DNA from 4 places in the Pseudoalteromonas sp. CnMc7-15 genome. Region 4 is predicted to be linked to each of the others. Evidence: predicted binding sites of a transcription regulator. Region 4 holds the regulator's gene; each other region holds the start of a gene.
The links. Region 4 encodes sigma-54, which starts transcription at its own class of promoters, with help from an activator protein. Its sites were predicted from a motif close to GTTGGCACGNNNNTNGNNT; they were not measured.

Region 1: the regulator sigma-54 is predicted to act here: its motif matches at 2,325-2,343, upstream of glnA (glutamate--ammonia ligase).
Region 2: the regulator sigma-54 is predicted to act here: its motif matches at 2,479-2,497, upstream of MHM95_RS15540 (flagellar assembly protein T N-terminal domain-containing protein).
Region 3: the regulator sigma-54 is predicted to act here: its motif matches at 2,104-2,122, upstream of flgJ (flagellar assembly peptidoglycan hydrolase FlgJ).

Annotation. Positions count from the first base shown of each region.
Region 1 is NZ_JAKRFT010000003.1:660,737-664,854, reverse strand. It holds gene glnL (nitrogen regulation protein NR(II)) at 1-67, opposite strand, end outside; gene MHM95_RS10340 (DUF4124 domain-containing protein) at 163-696, opposite strand; gene glnA (glutamate--ammonia ligase) at 862-2,268, opposite strand; gene typA (translational GTPase TypA) at 2,711-4,118, shown strand, end outside.
Region 2 is NZ_JAKRFT010000006.1:175,619-179,736, reverse strand. It holds gene MHM95_RS15550 (hypothetical protein) at 1-134, opposite strand, end outside; gene MHM95_RS15545 (glutathione peroxidase) at 390-1,124, opposite strand; gene MHM95_RS15540 (flagellar assembly protein T N-terminal domain-containing protein) at 1,274-2,443, opposite strand; gene MHM95_RS15535 (LPP20 family lipoprotein) at 2,571-3,026, shown strand; gene MHM95_RS15530 (transglutaminase-like cysteine peptidase) at 3,334-3,969, shown strand; gene MHM95_RS15525 (LapD/MoxY N-terminal periplasmic domain-containing protein) at 3,966-4,118, shown strand, end outside.
Region 3 is NZ_JAKRFT010000006.1:149,182-153,299, forward strand. It holds gene flgK (flagellar hook-associated protein FlgK) at 1-1,129, opposite strand, end outside; gene flgJ (flagellar assembly peptidoglycan hydrolase FlgJ) at 1,133-2,068, opposite strand; gene MHM95_RS15435 (flagellar basal body P-ring protein FlgI) at 2,219-3,310, opposite strand; gene flgH (flagellar basal body L-ring protein FlgH) at 3,322-4,002, opposite strand; gene flgG (flagellar basal-body rod protein FlgG) at 4,017-4,118, opposite strand, start outside.
Region 4 is NZ_JAKRFT010000005.1:306,588-310,705, reverse strand. It holds gene rapZ (RNase adapter RapZ) at 1-829, opposite strand, end outside; gene ptsN (PTS IIA-like nitrogen regulatory protein PtsN) at 896-1,342, opposite strand; gene hpf (ribosome hibernation promoting factor) at 1,344-1,631, opposite strand; gene MHM95_RS14070 (RNA polymerase factor sigma-54) at 1,657-3,153, opposite strand; gene lptB (LPS export ABC transporter ATP-binding protein) at 3,178-3,903, opposite strand; gene lptA (lipopolysaccharide transport periplasmic protein LptA) at 3,903-4,118, opposite strand, start outside.

The DNA.
Region 1 (4,118 bases), on a different contig from region 4:
CTAAGACTAAAATAGCGGTATGTAGGTTTTCCCACATTTGTTGGAAAAAATCACGAGGAAGCTTCATTATTAATTTCGGTATTGCACCAATTTGGTGCGAGTTATCTTAGCAGTATTTAGCCGGGTTGCCCAATCGGTGTGCAACCCGGAGTGATATGCAGCTTAAGGGCCTGTGATCACTGAACGGCGATGCAGATAAAATGTCACAGGCTCAGAAGTAGCCAGCTGTTTACCATTGCCATCCACTAGGCGTAACCGTACTTGATGCGCCCCTCTATCAACATTACGCATAACAAATACCGTTGATGATTGTGGTTTATCGTAAGGCTTTCCGTCGAGCATAAGTTGCACGCGGTGGCCTTGCATAAAGCGCGGTGACACTTGGCCGGTAACATGTACAGAGCCTGTGTTATCACGAATTGTTTCTTCTTGATTTGGAGTGGTAATAGCGACTGAGAAATTAACTCCTTGGTCAGCGCTATTATCTTGCTCAAGAATTTGCGTGTTAGTTGAGGGCATACTCATCGCTGGGGAGTTTAACTTTACCTTCTCAGCTCCTTTTCTTGGAGAGTCAGAAAAAACTAATACACCGTTCTCATCCTTCCATACATAGATGCTTTTATTGGTTGCGTTGGCGTTAAAGGCACTCAAACCCAGAACCATGAAAACGCATAAGATAGACCACTTCGTTGTCACGCTACTTCCTATTTTACGTTTATTATTCTTATAGTTAGCCGAAAATTAACCAATTGCTTGGTTAAACCCTAACTTTAGTCTATTTACAACTTTTTTACCATAAAAAAAGCCTGCTAAGCAGGCTTTGAGAACACACATGATATAACTAAGTGGTAGTTATGCGGTTTACACGCTGTAGTACATTTCAAATTCTACAGGGTGTGTAGTCATGTTGAGCTTTTCTACTTCAGCTGATTTCAAGCCGATGTATGCATCAATAAGGTCGTCAGTGAATACGCCGCCTTGCGTCAAGAATTCACGATCCGCATCAAGTGAATCAAGAGCTTCTTGCAATGACGCTGCCACTGTTGGAATCTCTGCTGCCTCTTCTGCAGGTAAGTCATATAGATCTTTATCCATGGCGTCGCCAGGGTGGATCTTATTCTTAATGCCGTCAAGACCCGCCATTAGCATCGCTGAGAAGGCAAGGTATGGGTTCGCTGTAGGATCTGGGAAGCGTACCTCAATACGGCGAGCTTTCTCTGATGGAACCACAGGGATACGAATAGACGCTGAGCGGTTACGTGCTGAATAAGCAAGCATAACAGGTGCTTCGAAACCCGGAACAAGGCGCTTGTATGAGTTTGTCGAAGCGTTGGCAAAGGCGTTAATAGCTTTGGCGTGCTTGATGATACCACCGATGTAGTAAAGCGCTTCTTCTGATAGACCACCATACTTGTCGCCTGCAAAGATGTTCTTACCATCTTTACCTAGAGATTGGTGACAATGCATGCCTGAACCGTTGTCGCCAACCACAGGCTTAGGCATGAAAGTAGCGGTTTTACCATATAGATGCGCCATGTTGTGAATAACATACTTCATCTCTTGAATTTCGTCCGCCTTCAAAACCATGGTGTTAAAGCGGGTGGCGATTTCGTTTTGGCCGGCTGTTGCTACTTCGTGGTGATGAGCTTCAACGACTTGGCCGAGTTCTTCAAGCACCATGCAAGTGGCACTACGCCAATCTTGTGATGAGTCCACTGGAGCAACAGGGAAGTAACCACCTTTGACGCCAGGACGGTGACCGGTGTTACCGCCTTCGTAATCTTTATCTGAGTTCCAGCATGCTTCTTCAGCGTCGATTTTATACATTGACCCAGACATATCTGTTTTGTACTTAACATCGTCAAAAAGGAAAAATTCTGGTTCAGGGCCAAACAGAATCGTATCGGCAATACCTGTTGAGCGCATATATTCTTCAGCACGCTTGGCCACAGAGCGAGGATCGCGCTCATAGCCTTGAAGAGTTGAAGGTTCAACAACGTCACAACGTACGATAAGTGTTGTTTCTTCGGCGAACGGATCAAGCTTAGCGCTTTCAGCATCAGGCATCAGCACCATGTCTGACTCGTTAATGCCTTTCCAGCCTGCAATTGAAGAGCCGTCAAACATTTTACCGTCTTCAAAGAAGTCTTCATCAGCCTGGTGATGAGGAATAGAGACATGCTGCTCTTTACCTTTGGTGTCGGTGAAACGAAGGTCAACGAATTTTACGTCGTGCTCTTTAATAAAATCTAATACCGATTGTGACATGTGTCCTCCAACTATGGATTATTATTTGCTGCAATTTACTGCATTTGTGCATGGGTAAGCTTAAACCATGCCAAAAGTGTAAGCGTCTGTTTAGTAAGGGGTTACTTTCTATTTGGTAATCTCAAACTTATTTTTTGCACCAACAGGGTGCGAACTTGCTACATTGTAGTGCAAATTTTTCAGGCTGCATTGTCATGTATCAAGGGATGACTCAAATAAGGATGTGAGCGCACTAAAAAACACTGATAGCACAATCTCGGTGTCATTTTTATGTCAAGCGACTAGGCTATGTTAGGCACGGAAGTAAATTAATTAGCTGGATAAACTTTCATCTAGTGGCGTTATAAGGGATAATACGCGACCTTTTAAACTCGACACAGGTGGCCCGCGCCGCTGGGTGTGGATCATTTAGGAAATATGGGGTTAGCCTCTAAGTAAATATATGAGCATCGAAAAGTTAAGAAATATCGCGATTATCGCACACGTTGACCATGGTAAAACGACTTTGGTTGATAAATTGCTTGAGCAATCGGGCACACTACAAACCCGTGGTGGCAACGAAGAGCGAGTGATGGACTCGAACGATCTTGAAAAAGAACGTGGTATTACCATCCTAGCTAAAAACACGGCAATCAACTGGAAAGACTACCATATCAATATCGTCGATACCCCTGGGCACGCCGACTTTGGTGGCGAGGTAGAGCGCGTACTTTCGATGGCTGACTCCGTACTATTACTTGTTGACGCACAAGAAGGGCCAATGCCGCAGACGCGCTTTGTAACGCAAAAAGCGTTCGCGCAAGGGCTGAAGCCAATCGTTGTTATTAACAAGGTTGATAAGCCGGGTGCACGCCCTGATTGGGTTATGGATCAAGTATTTGACTTGTTCGATAACTTAGGTGCAACCGACGAACAGTTAGACTTTAAAGTTATTTATGCATCAGCGATTAATGGTTGGGCAACGCTCGATTTAGATGAGCCTTCTGACAACATGGAGCCAATGTTTGAAGCCATCGTGAAAGAAGTTGAAGCACCAGATGCGGATCCAGAAGGGCCGCTACAGATGCAAATCTCACAGCTTGATTACAACTCGTATGTTGGCGTTATCGGCGTAGGCCGTATTAAGCGTGGTACTGTGAAAGTAAATCAGCAGGTTACTATTGTCGGTGCTGATGGTAGTAAACGTAACGGCAAAGTGGGCCAAGTGCTTACTTACTTAGGTCTTGACCGTCATGATGCGACAGAGGCAACTGCCGGCGACATCATCGCGGTGAGTGGCCTTGGCGAGTTGAAAATCTCTGATACCATCTGTGATGTCAACACAGTTGAAGCGTTACCAGCACTGAGTGTTGATGAGCCTACTGTTACCATGACGTTCTCTGTAAACACCTCACCTTTTGCTGGCCAAGAAGGTAAATACGTCACCTCACGTAATATCCTTGAGCGTTTGCAAGCCGAGCTAGTTCATAATGTGGCATTACGTGTAGAAGAGACCGATAACCCTGATAGCTTCCGTGTATCAGGCCGTGGTGAACTACACTTGGGCGTACTTATCGAAAACATGCGTCGTGAAGGCTATGAACTTGCCGTGTCTCGTCCAGAAGTTATCTTGCGTGAAGTTGATGGTGAAATCCAAGAACCTTACGAAACAGTGACTATCGACTGTGAAGACGAGCACCAAGGTTCTATCATGGAGCAGCTGGGTTTACGTAAAGCAGAAATGACTGATATGTCTCCAGATGGTAAAGGCCGTATTCGTATGGACTTTATGATCCCAAGCCGTGGCTTGATTGGTTTCCAGACTGATTTCATGACGTTAACCTCAGGTTCTGGTTTGATGTACCACACGT
Region 2 (4,118 bases), on a different contig from region 4:
ACACCTTCAGTACCACTCGGCTTTAGAGAAAACCCACGATTGTCCCCTTCAAACATGAGGCCTGACCAACCGAATGTTTTCTCTGGGTGAAATGAGCGTATATTAATTTCATAGTCTGCTAATTGGAGAGTCATGCGATAATTCCATTTATCAATAAGTTATAATCCGTTTCGACTAGGGTAACATCGAGCTTGGTCAAAAACAAACCAAAGAACACGATGCCATAAGCAAAAAGTAAATAGCGCTTTTTCGATAATGGATGAGGAAGCTGTCACGCGTATGTCGAAGTAAATTGTTTGTCGTGATACTTCTTAGAAGCACGATTTGGGTGTTTATTTACTAGAAAAGAGGGTTACGCATATAGTAACCCTTCTAGGATCTGATGGGGGTTATTCGAAGTATCTCGCTAAATCATCAGAGCCACCTATATGTTGCCCACCAATAAATACTTGCGGTACCGTATCTCTACCGGACATTGCTTTTAAGCTGGTAAGCGACGCTTGACTACCCAACACAATTTCCTCAAAAGCAAGACCGTGCTGCGTAAGCATTGCTTTCGCTTTGGTACAAAACGGGCATCCCGGCTTTGTAATAATGCTTACTGGCTGTGGCTTACTTTGTTTGGGGTTAATATAATCAAGCATAGTATCTGCATCCGATACCTCAAAAGGGTCGCCTGGTTTTTGCGGCTCGATAAACATCTTCTCGACCACGCCGTCTTTCACGAGCATGGAGTAGCGCCAGCTACGTTTACCAAAACCTAGGTCATTCTTGTCGACCAGCATGCCCATGCCGTCAGTGAACTCGCCGTTACCGTCAGGGAGTAAGGTAATATTGTCGGCTTCTTGGTGCTCAGCCCAGGCATTCATCACAAATGTATCGTTTACCGACACGCAGACAATGTCATCTACGCCATTTTGTTTTAGTACACCGGCAAGCTCGTTGTAGCGTGGTAAGTGTGTTGACGAGCAGGTTGGTGTAAACGCACCGGGCAATGAGAAAACCACGACCGTCTTACCTGAAAAGATATCGTCTGAGGTAAGTTGTTGCCATTGCTCGCCTTTACGCACTGCAAATGTCACCTGAGGAATTCGTTGGCCTTCGCTGTTGTTTAATGTTGTCATACTGATAATCTCCTTTCGATGTGTTGGGTACAGTGTGACAAAAGCGAATTGATTTGTATATCAGTAAGAATTGATGACTTTGATTGTTAAAATCGAACGTTGAACGTATCTTGATTTTAAATGGTACGCAGGAAAGTGCTGAGCCTAGGCTATTGGCTCAGCAACACTAAGTCGTTGAGTTGAATATTCGCCAGTGGCCGTTTACCAATATTAGTGGCAATGGCACTGTGTTGGTAAAGCTGATTCACTTCTACACGGTGTAAGGTGGTTACCTGACGTGGCAAATGTTTGCCTGCATAGGTGGTGAGGTTGCTGCTATGCGCCAAAGTGAGTTGCTGACCCATCACTAAGCCGTTGGCTTTACCTAAGTTGACAACTACTTGGTCACCATCAATATGCTGAATTAATCCACGGGTGGGTAGGCAGCGCAGCTCATTGTTAAGGTCAAACATCACTTTCTCACTAAGCGCAGTAATGGCTCGTCCGTATTGGCTTTGCCAAAAAGTGCCACTGTTTACATCGATACGAGCGGTTTTTTCAAACTGCCAAGGCCCTTGAGTTTGATAGGCTTTTTGCCATATTTTTTCAAAGCTCAAGGCATCGAATAACGCAAACTCTACATTAAAATAGCGGTTATAGCTTTCATCCTGCCAAAATGCATAATCATTATTCAATTGCTTGCCGGTGGAAATATCGGTGATTTGCGAGAGTAACACGTACTGACTGTTACTTTTGCCGCGAATATATTCCAGTACGTTTTCATCATACTGAAATTGCTGTGTAAAGAAGGGGCTAACATCCACTGCTTCTTTAAAATAAGGAATAGGCAGCATAGCTAATTGCGTTTGGCTCATAATTGCGTAGAGCTGCTTAGTAAAAGCAGGGGCTACGTCAAATATTTGACCATAACGAGCTTGCTGTGGATTATCCAATGCCGTGCGTGTGAGGGCAAAGTGGCTAATAAAGTCGTGTTCAGGGCATTGCTGTGGGTTGTCTAACACTTCAATTTGCATGGTGACACTGATCATGCCATCACTTTGTTGCTCTTCGAGAAGCTGCATTTGTTGTACTTGACCATGTGCTTGCAAAGAAAGGTGATCCTGAGTGAGCACGCCGTTAGTCAAGGTCTGCACACTGGATAGCTCCAGCCCTGAATATAATAACGCCTGTTTTATAGCGTCACTGACCGCGTTGGCGCGTGCTGTTTCGGTATCTCCATCCTCTAAAGTCGCAACCCCTGTGGTTTGCAACCATTGGGCGCTGACACTCGGGCTTATTAGTGCAATCATCAGTGCGCACACAGATGCCAAATATCGCATAGTTATCCCACCTAAAAATGTTCTTGCAACAAAGATAGCAAAGAACATACCAACTCCCCTGTAATAGTGGCATTTATCGTGCATACTACTGAGCATAGGTTTAGAGACAATCAGTGTGGAGCAAAACATGCTACGAATGATGATACTGCTGATCAGCACATGGAGCATGCTCGGTTGCAGCAGCGTGTTTGATAAGCACGTTGAATACACCATAGAGCAACCTGACAATTATCCGATTTTACGGGCGATTGGTTATGCACCTATCGCCCCACAGCCCGGTGAAAGCGCTCAGCAAAAATCACTGATGGCGATGAAAGCTTCGAAGATAGAAGCCTATCGGGAGTTGGCGGAGCAGGTTTATGGCCAACAAATGCAAGGGCAAACCACCGTTGCCAATGCCATTGCCGGAGATGATGTACTGCAAGCGCGGGTTCAAGGGGTGATCCGAGGGGCTCGAGTTAAACGCAGTTATGTTGTTGGCGATAGTTATGCGACTGAATTAGAGCTGGATATGAAGCTAGTACACGATCTTTACATTACTCAGAGTAAGCCTCGCAAGGTAAAAAAGGTCACTTACTACTGAGGTGCTTGCTGATATACAACATTGCCCCAAGTGTACGCCAGTGCGCTTGGGTTTATCTTTTCTTGCCTTTATACACCTGCATTTTTGCTTTAATTTCTAATATCAAACTTATTCTAAGCACCTCTTTATACTGCATTTACGGCTAACATCGGGTGCTGCAGAACTGAAAATCACTGCTATGCTTTAATAAATCAAACCCATTGCGTCCTAAGCGGTGCGCAGAAACTATGTAGGCCTTTAGGACGTAGTGAGCAGTGCGAAAATTATAAATAAAATACGGTGGCTGGGGCTAGGTTTAGTGTTCGCCATGACGTTGCTCATGAGTGGCATTCACGCTGGCGCAACTATGGACAGCGGCTTGTTTCAAACGCTTATGCGCAACCAATACGGTACTCAACGTTTACTGGTGGCGCAGCGCTGGCAGCAATTACTAGCTAGCTTGAGTGCTGAAACCGAAACCCGCAAAGTGCAACTGGTCAATCAGTTTTTTGCCACGCAAGTGCGCTATCGCACCGACCAACTTCTCTACAAACAACAAGATTATTGGGCAACGCCATTAGAAACCTTAGGTCAGGGGCTGGGCGATTGTGAAGACTACGCCATAGCGAAATACGCGTCATTGAGGATGCTAGGCATCGCTGATAATAAGCTGCGGCTTATCTATGTTAAAGCGCAAATAGGCGGCCCTCGCAGCCGAGAGTTTCAAGCGCATATGGTGTTGGGTTATTACCCGACCCCCAGTAGCCAACCCATCATTCTCGACTCGCTCACAAGTGCTATTTTGCCAGCAGCGAAGCGCACTGATTTATATCCGGTTTTCAGCTTTAACAGTGAAGGTCTGTGGACTGCAACGTCAACTCACAGTGTGGCCGACCCTCGGGCGAGATTATCTCGCTGGCATTCGGTTTTAAAGAAAATGGAACAGCAAGGAGTTAGGTGGTGATAAAGCAAGCATCTACAGCGTCCAGTGGGGCGCACCGTATATCTCTGGTGGTACAACTGTGGCTGGTGATTGTGGTTATTGCTTTGAGTGGGTTGATCAGCAGCGTACTCATTAGCGGGTACAATGTTAAATCTAGCTTCACCGAAGAG
Region 3 (4,118 bases), on a different contig from region 4:
CACCTTTATTATTAAGGGGCACTATCTCTACGGTTGTTGGCGAAGTAAAGGTAACACGGAAATCCGTTGCCGGAATCTCTTTGCCCATCCCCTGCTCTAAACCAGCCTGCAAATTGCCCGACCCCGCATTAGCGGCGAATGGTAAGCCGTTGACGGTGGGCAAAGTGAACAGATCACCTCCTATTTCACCGTTGGCGTCCATCCCCAAGCGGTTTTGCTGGTTGAAGGCGTCGGCCAATGATAAGCCCATTTGCCCCAGCTGATTTTGCGCCGGTATGAGTACCTCGTCTCGATAAGCCAGCAGGCCACCAATCTCACCTTTTAAGCTGTTGGTATCAACCTCTAAGCTATTGGCTTGTCCGGAGGTCACATCAAGGCGAAGTTCCTTAAGATTCGGATCTGGATCGCCATTTAACGAGAACAAGTTAAAGCTACCATTTTCCATAACCAAAGCTTCACCTGTAGACATGAACACCAATTTTTCACCATGAGGCCCATCGAGTGTTTCTAGGTTCATTAGCTCTGAAAGATCTTTAATCGCTTTGTCGCGCTCGTTATAGACCGAGCTGGCATCAGCTTGATCTTTCTTGCCATGAACAGCCGTAATTTGGTTATTCAGCTCACTAATTTTCTCAATTAAGCCATTGGCTTCATCAGCAAGGATCCCAAGCTGATCATTCACCACACTCTTTTGTTGCGATACAATTCCTGACAACCTATCCATCTGATTAACAAAGTTTTCCGCGTTGGTGAAGAACAACGAGCGGGTAACGTTGTTAGAGGGCTGATTCAGCGCCTCTTGCAAATTATTAAACATGCCATTGATTTGCGTAGACAGGCTATTAGACTCCTCGGAAAACTGGCTATCAATACGCTGTGCTTCCTCCATAAAGCGCTCAAAGAAGGAGCGATTAGAGGTGTCTCTATTGAGTTGCTGTTGTGCAAACTCATTGAGCAGACGATAGGTTTGTCCACGGCCAACCTGATTGTCGAAGGTGGTGCCATGCTCTGTACGCTCGCGCACGTAGCCTTCGGTATTAATGTTGGCAATATTTTTACTGGTAGTATTAAGCAGCTCGGTATTGGCACGAATGCCTGAACTGGCAATGTTTAGTAGGTTAAATGACATGATCTACTCTCCTTGCCTTAGCAGATCACCGGCTAGGGCACGTAATTCGCTTTGTCCTAACACGCGTTTAATTTTCTCTGCATACTGTGGATCGGTGGCGTAGCCAGCTTGTTGTATAGCGTCGATAAACTGATGAGGCTTATCGGCCACATCTAAAGCCTGCTGGTAACGGGGATTAGTTTTCAAAAATGAGACAAAATCATCGAAACTTTGCTTAATAGAGTCATACACTCGGAACGGTTCTTTGCGCTGAACCGCAACTCCTCCTTCATACTCTAATGTTGGTTTTACAGTCGCTTCCCCCTGCCAGTCACGGTGCGCTTTGATATTAAATAAATTGTTCGAACTTTCACCGCTCGCAGTTTTAATAATGTGCTTGCCCCAACCAGTTTCCAATGCAGCTTGAGCAACCATAACACCGGGATGCACACCGATTTTACCGGCCGCTTCACGGGCAACGTCCCACACCCCTTCGACAAACTCTTTGGCATTGGCGAAATCGGCTTTGTGAGCGATAGGAGATGCCTCAGTGTGTTGTTCTTGGGTTTTCACTTGCGCGTTGTTTAATCGTGCATCCCGCAAAGCTGACGCAGGCATATAGCTGTCTTTTTGTGGCGATAACTGTTGCACAATCAAATCGGCCAAGCCCAATGAGCCATTCGCCGATAACTCACTGGAGAGCTGCTGATCATGCATGTCTTGGAAGTATTTAACGCTGCTGGCATTAAACGGACTGTCTTCATCTTCGAAGGCTTCATTGGCTTTGCGCATGCTTTTGAGCAGCATTTGCGTAAAGATAGACTCAAACTGCTGCGCTGCTTGCTTTAGGGCCTCGCGCTCGCCGTCGCTGCCGGCAGGCTGTTTTAACGCATCTTGACGAAGCTTATCTAAGCTATTGAGATCGAAGACGCTTTGCGTTTGCAGTTGGTTAGCATCCATAAGACTGACAAAGTTATGACTAGATGCAAAAACTAAAGCAAAAAACGTACCACTGACTTTATCGTTCTGATTAACAAGAACTTAGGTGGCTATAAAAACAGCAAACCCCAAGGCTTTGGGCACCTGGGGTTTGCGGTTGCAGTATCAGATTTAAATGACCACCAACTGACCATTAATAGCACCAGCCTCTTTTAACGCCTCAAGAATGGCCATTAAATCTCCCGGTGCGGCGCCCACTTCATTAATCGCGCGCACAAGATCATCTAAACTCACCCCGGGGTCAAAAACAAAGGCACGCGAGTCGTCTTCACGCACATCGATAATACTTTGATTGGTCACCACCGTCTCACCCTCGGCCAATGCATTGGGCTGCGACACTTCTGCATTTTCGGCGATGGTCACTGTGAGCCCGCCATGAGTAATAGCCGCTGGCTGCAACTTAACATTTTTGCCAATCACTATGGTGCCAGTACGGGAGTTGACAATGATTTTCGCAGCATTATCGGCAGGAGTGAATTCAAGGTTTTCCAGCGTCGATAAATAAGCAACTCGTTGCGAAACATCACGTGGGGCAGTTACGCGCACTGACGCGGCGTCCATTGCCATTGCGGTATTCGGCCCGACAAGATTATTAATGGTATCGGACAAGCGCTTCGCGGTAGTAAAGTCAGGGCGATTAAGATTAAAGGTAATGTAATCCCCTTGGGTAAAGGGACTCGGGATCGCGCGCTCGACAATGCCGCCATTAGGAATTCGACCCACAGTTGGCGTATTGACCACCACACGTGAGCCATCAAGCCCTTGCGCGCCTAATCCACTAACAACTAAGCTACCTTGAGCAATAGCATAAATATTACCATCGACACCTTTTAAAAAGGTTTGCAATAAGGTACCACCGCGTAGGCTCTCGGCACTGCCTACTGAAGATACAGTGACATCCATACTCTGGCCGGGTTTGATAAACGCCGGCATATCCGCATGAACGGCAACCGCTGCAACATTATTAATCTTAGGCTTAAGGTTGGCCGGCAAAGTAATGCCAAAGTTATTCAACATCGCTTTAAAGCTTTGTTCGGTAAAGCGGCTCTTCTCTCCCGTGCCAGGCAGACCCACAACCAGACCATAACCCACTAATTGGTTACTACGTACGCCCTCAACCATGGCCACATCTTTGACACGCTCGGCAAAACTTTGCCAGCTAGTCAACGCCATGCAGAACACGATAAGGTTTAACCATTTCATGACTGGACTCCTTAGAATGGGAACAAAGTGCTCATAAAGAACCGTGATAGCCAACCGGCACTTTGCGTTTCTTGCAGCTCGCCTTTGCCAGAATATTGAATACGCGCATTAGCGATACGGCTACTTTCTACTGTGTTTTCGGAGCTCACGTCAGCTGGGCGAACAATGCCTTCTAAGCGAATAAACTCCTGGCCAGTATTAAGCGTTAACCACTTTTCGCCACGAATCACCAAATTACCATTGGGCAGCACGCGCATCACGTTCACGGAAATATTGCCTGACAAACTGTTGGATTGATTAGATTTAGCGTCGCCGGTGAACGAAGCATCTGAGTTCACACCCATTTGAATGCTATCTCCACCGATATTGACCGGATTGCCGCCTAAACCAATAACCGGCTCTAACCCCAGCTCAGTCTCCCTGTCAGTTTCTGTTTTCGCCGTTTTTGATGCTTGCGTTGACTCACGCAGTACCACAGTAATGATATCTCCAGTACGCAACGCTTTCTTATCGGCATACAAATCGTTCGCCAATACGGGATTGAAAAGGCCGCCACTTTGGGTCATGTTTTGTGTTGCTTCCTGCGGATACATCGGCGCATAGTAAGGGTCGTTTTCGACAACATGGGAGTTTTGTGTAGAAACACACCCTGTAGCAAGTACAAAAGTAATTGATAGTGCAATTGGCCTAATCATAATGCCCCCACTTATAGCTGCTGATTAATATAGCTGAGCATCTGGTCTACAGATGAAATCACTTTAGAGTTCATCTCATAAACACGCTGTGTCTCAATTAAGTTGACCAGCTC
Region 4 (4,118 bases):
GATGGCGAATTTTCACGTTCGGATAAGTATCTAAAAAGCGCTCTCCCAAAGTTTGGGCAAGGTACACTGAGCGGTGTTGACCCCCTGTACAGCCAATAGCAATGGTTAAATAACTACGGTTATTACGCTCTAGGTGGGGTAACCAAGTTTGAACAAAAGTTTGGATCTGCCAAGTGAACTTTTGCACGATTGAGTGACTGGCTAGATAATCTTGAACGGGTTGGTCTAACCCTGTGAGCGCCTTTAGTTCAGGTTCCCAATGGGGATTGGGGAGAAACCGCACATCAAACACATAATCAGCATTTTTTGGAATGCCATGTTTAAACCCAAAAGACTCAAAAGTGATCAGTAATTGCTTGTCTTTTTTACCCAGCACTTTTTCACGGATCATCTCCGCCAGCTGGTGAACACTGAGCTCAGTTGTATCAATAATAAAGTCGGCGTGGGAGATGAGTACATCAAGAAGCTGCTTCTCTTCACGAATAGCGACATCCAACGTCATATTTTGCATGGATAAGGGGTGTAGTCGACGAGTTTCAGAGAAACGCTTAATCAACGTTTGTTCGTCACTATCAAGGTAAAACAGCGAAGGCTTAGCAAACTCAGGCAGGTAAGCGAGAATGTCGTTAAATTCATGCTGTTCTTTGGGCAAATTGCGCACGTCGATACTGACGGCAATTTTGTCATAATTTGCCGAAACACTGCGCACCAAAGAGGGGAGTAAAATAACCGGGATGTTATCTACGCAGTAGTACCCAAGGTCTTCGAGCACCCGTAACGCGACTGATTTTCCAGAACCCGAGCGACCACTGACAATGATAAGTTCCATCCGACAACTCCTTGTTTTACCCCAAGACGCACATTTAAACCACACCATGAACTAATACGGCGCGCATTAGTCGGCGATCAATTGATAAAGCTCTTGATCGCTGCTGGCTGAGCGCAGTTGTTTACACAGTTGTTTGTCTTTTAGTTTATCAGCAATTGTCGCTAAGGTCTTCAGGTGTTGTTCAGTCTCATTAGCCGGCACTAAAAGTGCGACAAAGATATCCACTGGACGGTTATCAATGGCATCAAAGTTAATGGCTTCGCGATTGGTTACAACAATGGCAATCGTACTGTCGATACCATCGAGACGGCCATGTGGAATAGCAACGCCTTTGCCGATGCCAGTACTGCCCAGCTTTTCGCGGGTTAGCAAAGCATCAAGTACCGATTGCTCGCTGAGGTGAGGACTGTGCTGATGAGCCACCTGAGAGAGGTACTCCAGCATTCTTTTTTTGCTATTAAAAAGGACCGCAGCTTTGCTGCAGTCCTTGGTAAAGAGTGAATCTAGGTTCATGTTAGTGACGAGATAATTTCTCTTTATGTTTAATCACTTGACGGTCGAGCTTATCAATTAAGCCGTCGATCGCCGCATACATATCCTGGTGCTCTGCGGTTGCGAACAGTTCACCACCGTTAACGTGAAGAGTAGCTTCTGCTTTTTGTGTTAGTTTTTCAATATCAAGAATGACATGCACATTATTTATATGGTCAAAGTGACGCTCTAATTTTGCAAATTTGCTATTCACATAGTTGCGAAGAGAATCAGTGATTTCTACGTGACGACCGGTAAGATTTAATTGCATAAGCATTTTCCTTCTTGTCTAACGTCTATATCAAACTTTTACGCTGATTTGACGGTGGAATGGCTAGCGATTCACGATATTTAGCAATCGTGCGCCGAGCCACTTTAATTCCTTGCTCGGCTAGTACGTCGGCAATCTTGCTATCACTCAACGGTTTAGCAGGATTCTCCGCAGCTACTAGCTTTTTGATCAATGCTCGAATCGCTGTGGACGAGCATTCACCTCCGTTTTCGGTTGTAACATGGCTGGAGAAAAAGTACTTCAGCTCAAAAATACCCCGTGGTGTATGCATATACTTTTGGGTGGTCACACGGGAAATCGTTGACTCATGCATTTCCACCATTTCGGCAACGTCATTAAGCACCATTGGCTTCATTGCCTCTTCACCATGTTCAAAGAATGCCTGTTGTTGTTGAACAATGCAATTAGTTACTTTAAGTAGCGTATCATTGCGTTGTTCCAAGCTCTTTATAAACCATTTCGCTTCTTGTAAATGCGAGCGAATAAATTGACTATCACTTTGCGACTTACAGCTTCGCGACATTGATGCATAGTGATCGTTAACGCGGATCTTAGGCATACTATCTGGGTTTAATTCAACCACCCAGCGGCCTTTAACTTTCTTCACTGATACATCTGGAATCACATACTCTGACTGCTCTCGCACAATCGTGGCTGCAGGAGTCGGATTTAAACTGTGTATCAGTGTCATCACCTCTTTTAACTGCGCTTCTTTAAGCTTAGTCTTTTTCATCAAGGTGCGATAGTCACGACTACCAAGCAAATCAATATAGTTACAAACTACCTCTTTGGTCTCTTCAAGCCAAGGGGTTTGTGGGTCAAATTGCTTGAGCTGGATCAACAAGCACTCTTGTAAAGAACGCGCACCAATTCCTACTGGATCAAAGAGTTGGATACGCTTAAGAACGGCTTCAATTTCATCGAGCTCGATACCATCGTCTTGTTCATCATGATTCAAGCTTTCCAGCAGATCTTCACAACTGACTGTTAAAATGCCGTTGTCATTGATGGCTTCAATGATGGCTGTGGCGATGGCCTCGTCGGTGGCACTAAAAGGTGTTAATTGCAGCTGCCACATTAAATAATCGTGTAACGACTCGGTGGTTTCGCCTTGGTAGATAGACTCATCTTCTGGCATAGGCCCAGAGGAGGCAACGGGAGCCGCACTAATATACTCATCCCAAGACACATCCATGGGCAAGTCTTCACTGATGGACTCGTTGTTCATGGCATCAGCACTTTCAACTTCATCCTTACTGGCGCTGGCCGTCTCGGCGGTATCGTTATTTTGGTTGTCGGACGTCGACTCTTTTTGCTCTTGGTTGTCGTTATTGTCGGCGTAATTGTCTTCTTCAACTTCAAGTAATGGGTTGGCGTCCAACGCCTCTTGAATTTCTTGTTGGAGATCCAAAGTACTGAGCTGCAACAGGCGAATCGCTTGCTGCAATTGTGGGGTCATTGTTAATTGCTGGCCTAGGCGCAGCTGTAATGATTGCCTCATGTATCTCTAACAATCCTTTAATCGTTATAATCTAAACTGCTCACCCAAATAGACGTCGCGAACCGTTTGATCGGCAAGAACTTGCTCTGGAGTGCCAGAAGCAATGAGCTCGCCATGGGAAACAATGTATGCGGTTTCACATACGTCTAGGGTCTCTCGCACATTGTGGTCGGTGATTAATACACCAATGCCACGATTGCGCAGATGCTCTATGATTTTCTTTATATCTAACACTGAAATAGGGTCGACACCAGCAAAAGGTTCATCCAACAAGATAAACTTGGGGTTTGCCGCCAATGCTCGCGCTATTTCTACCCGGCGACGTTCGCCACCAGATAACGCCATTCCTTGTGAGTCTCGAATGTGCTGTATATTAAACTCATCAAGTAGGCCCTCAAGCTCGCTTTCACGCTCTGCTTTGCTTAAGCCCTTGCGGGTTTCTAGGATGGCCATCAAATTTTGAAAAACTGTCAGCTTTCGAAAAATAGATGATTCCTGCGGTAAATAACCAATACCTAAGCGCGCACGAGAGTGCATCGGCATCAAGGTGATATCCTCATCATCAATACTGATGGTGCCTTTATCACTGGGTACTAAGCCAACTATCATGTAAAAAGTAGTTGTCTTACCGGCTCCATTAGGGCCGAGCAAGCCGACGATACTACCTGCTTGTACTTCTAAGCCCACACTTTTGACGACCTCCCGGCCTTTATAGCTTTTCGCTAATTTTTGTGCTTTAAGAGTCGCCATTATTGCTCTTTCTCCGGCGTATCGTCACTTTGTGGTGTTAATGTTGTGCGCACTCGTGTGCTGGAGTTTTCATCTTTTTCGGCGGTGATCAGCTGTTTGGCAATATCATAGCTTATGGTTTCGGCAACGATATGCTGGTCGGCCATGGCAATCTTAGCATCACCTTGAATTTTAAGGGTCTCAGAGGCGACGTCATAACGAATTTCCAGCGCCTG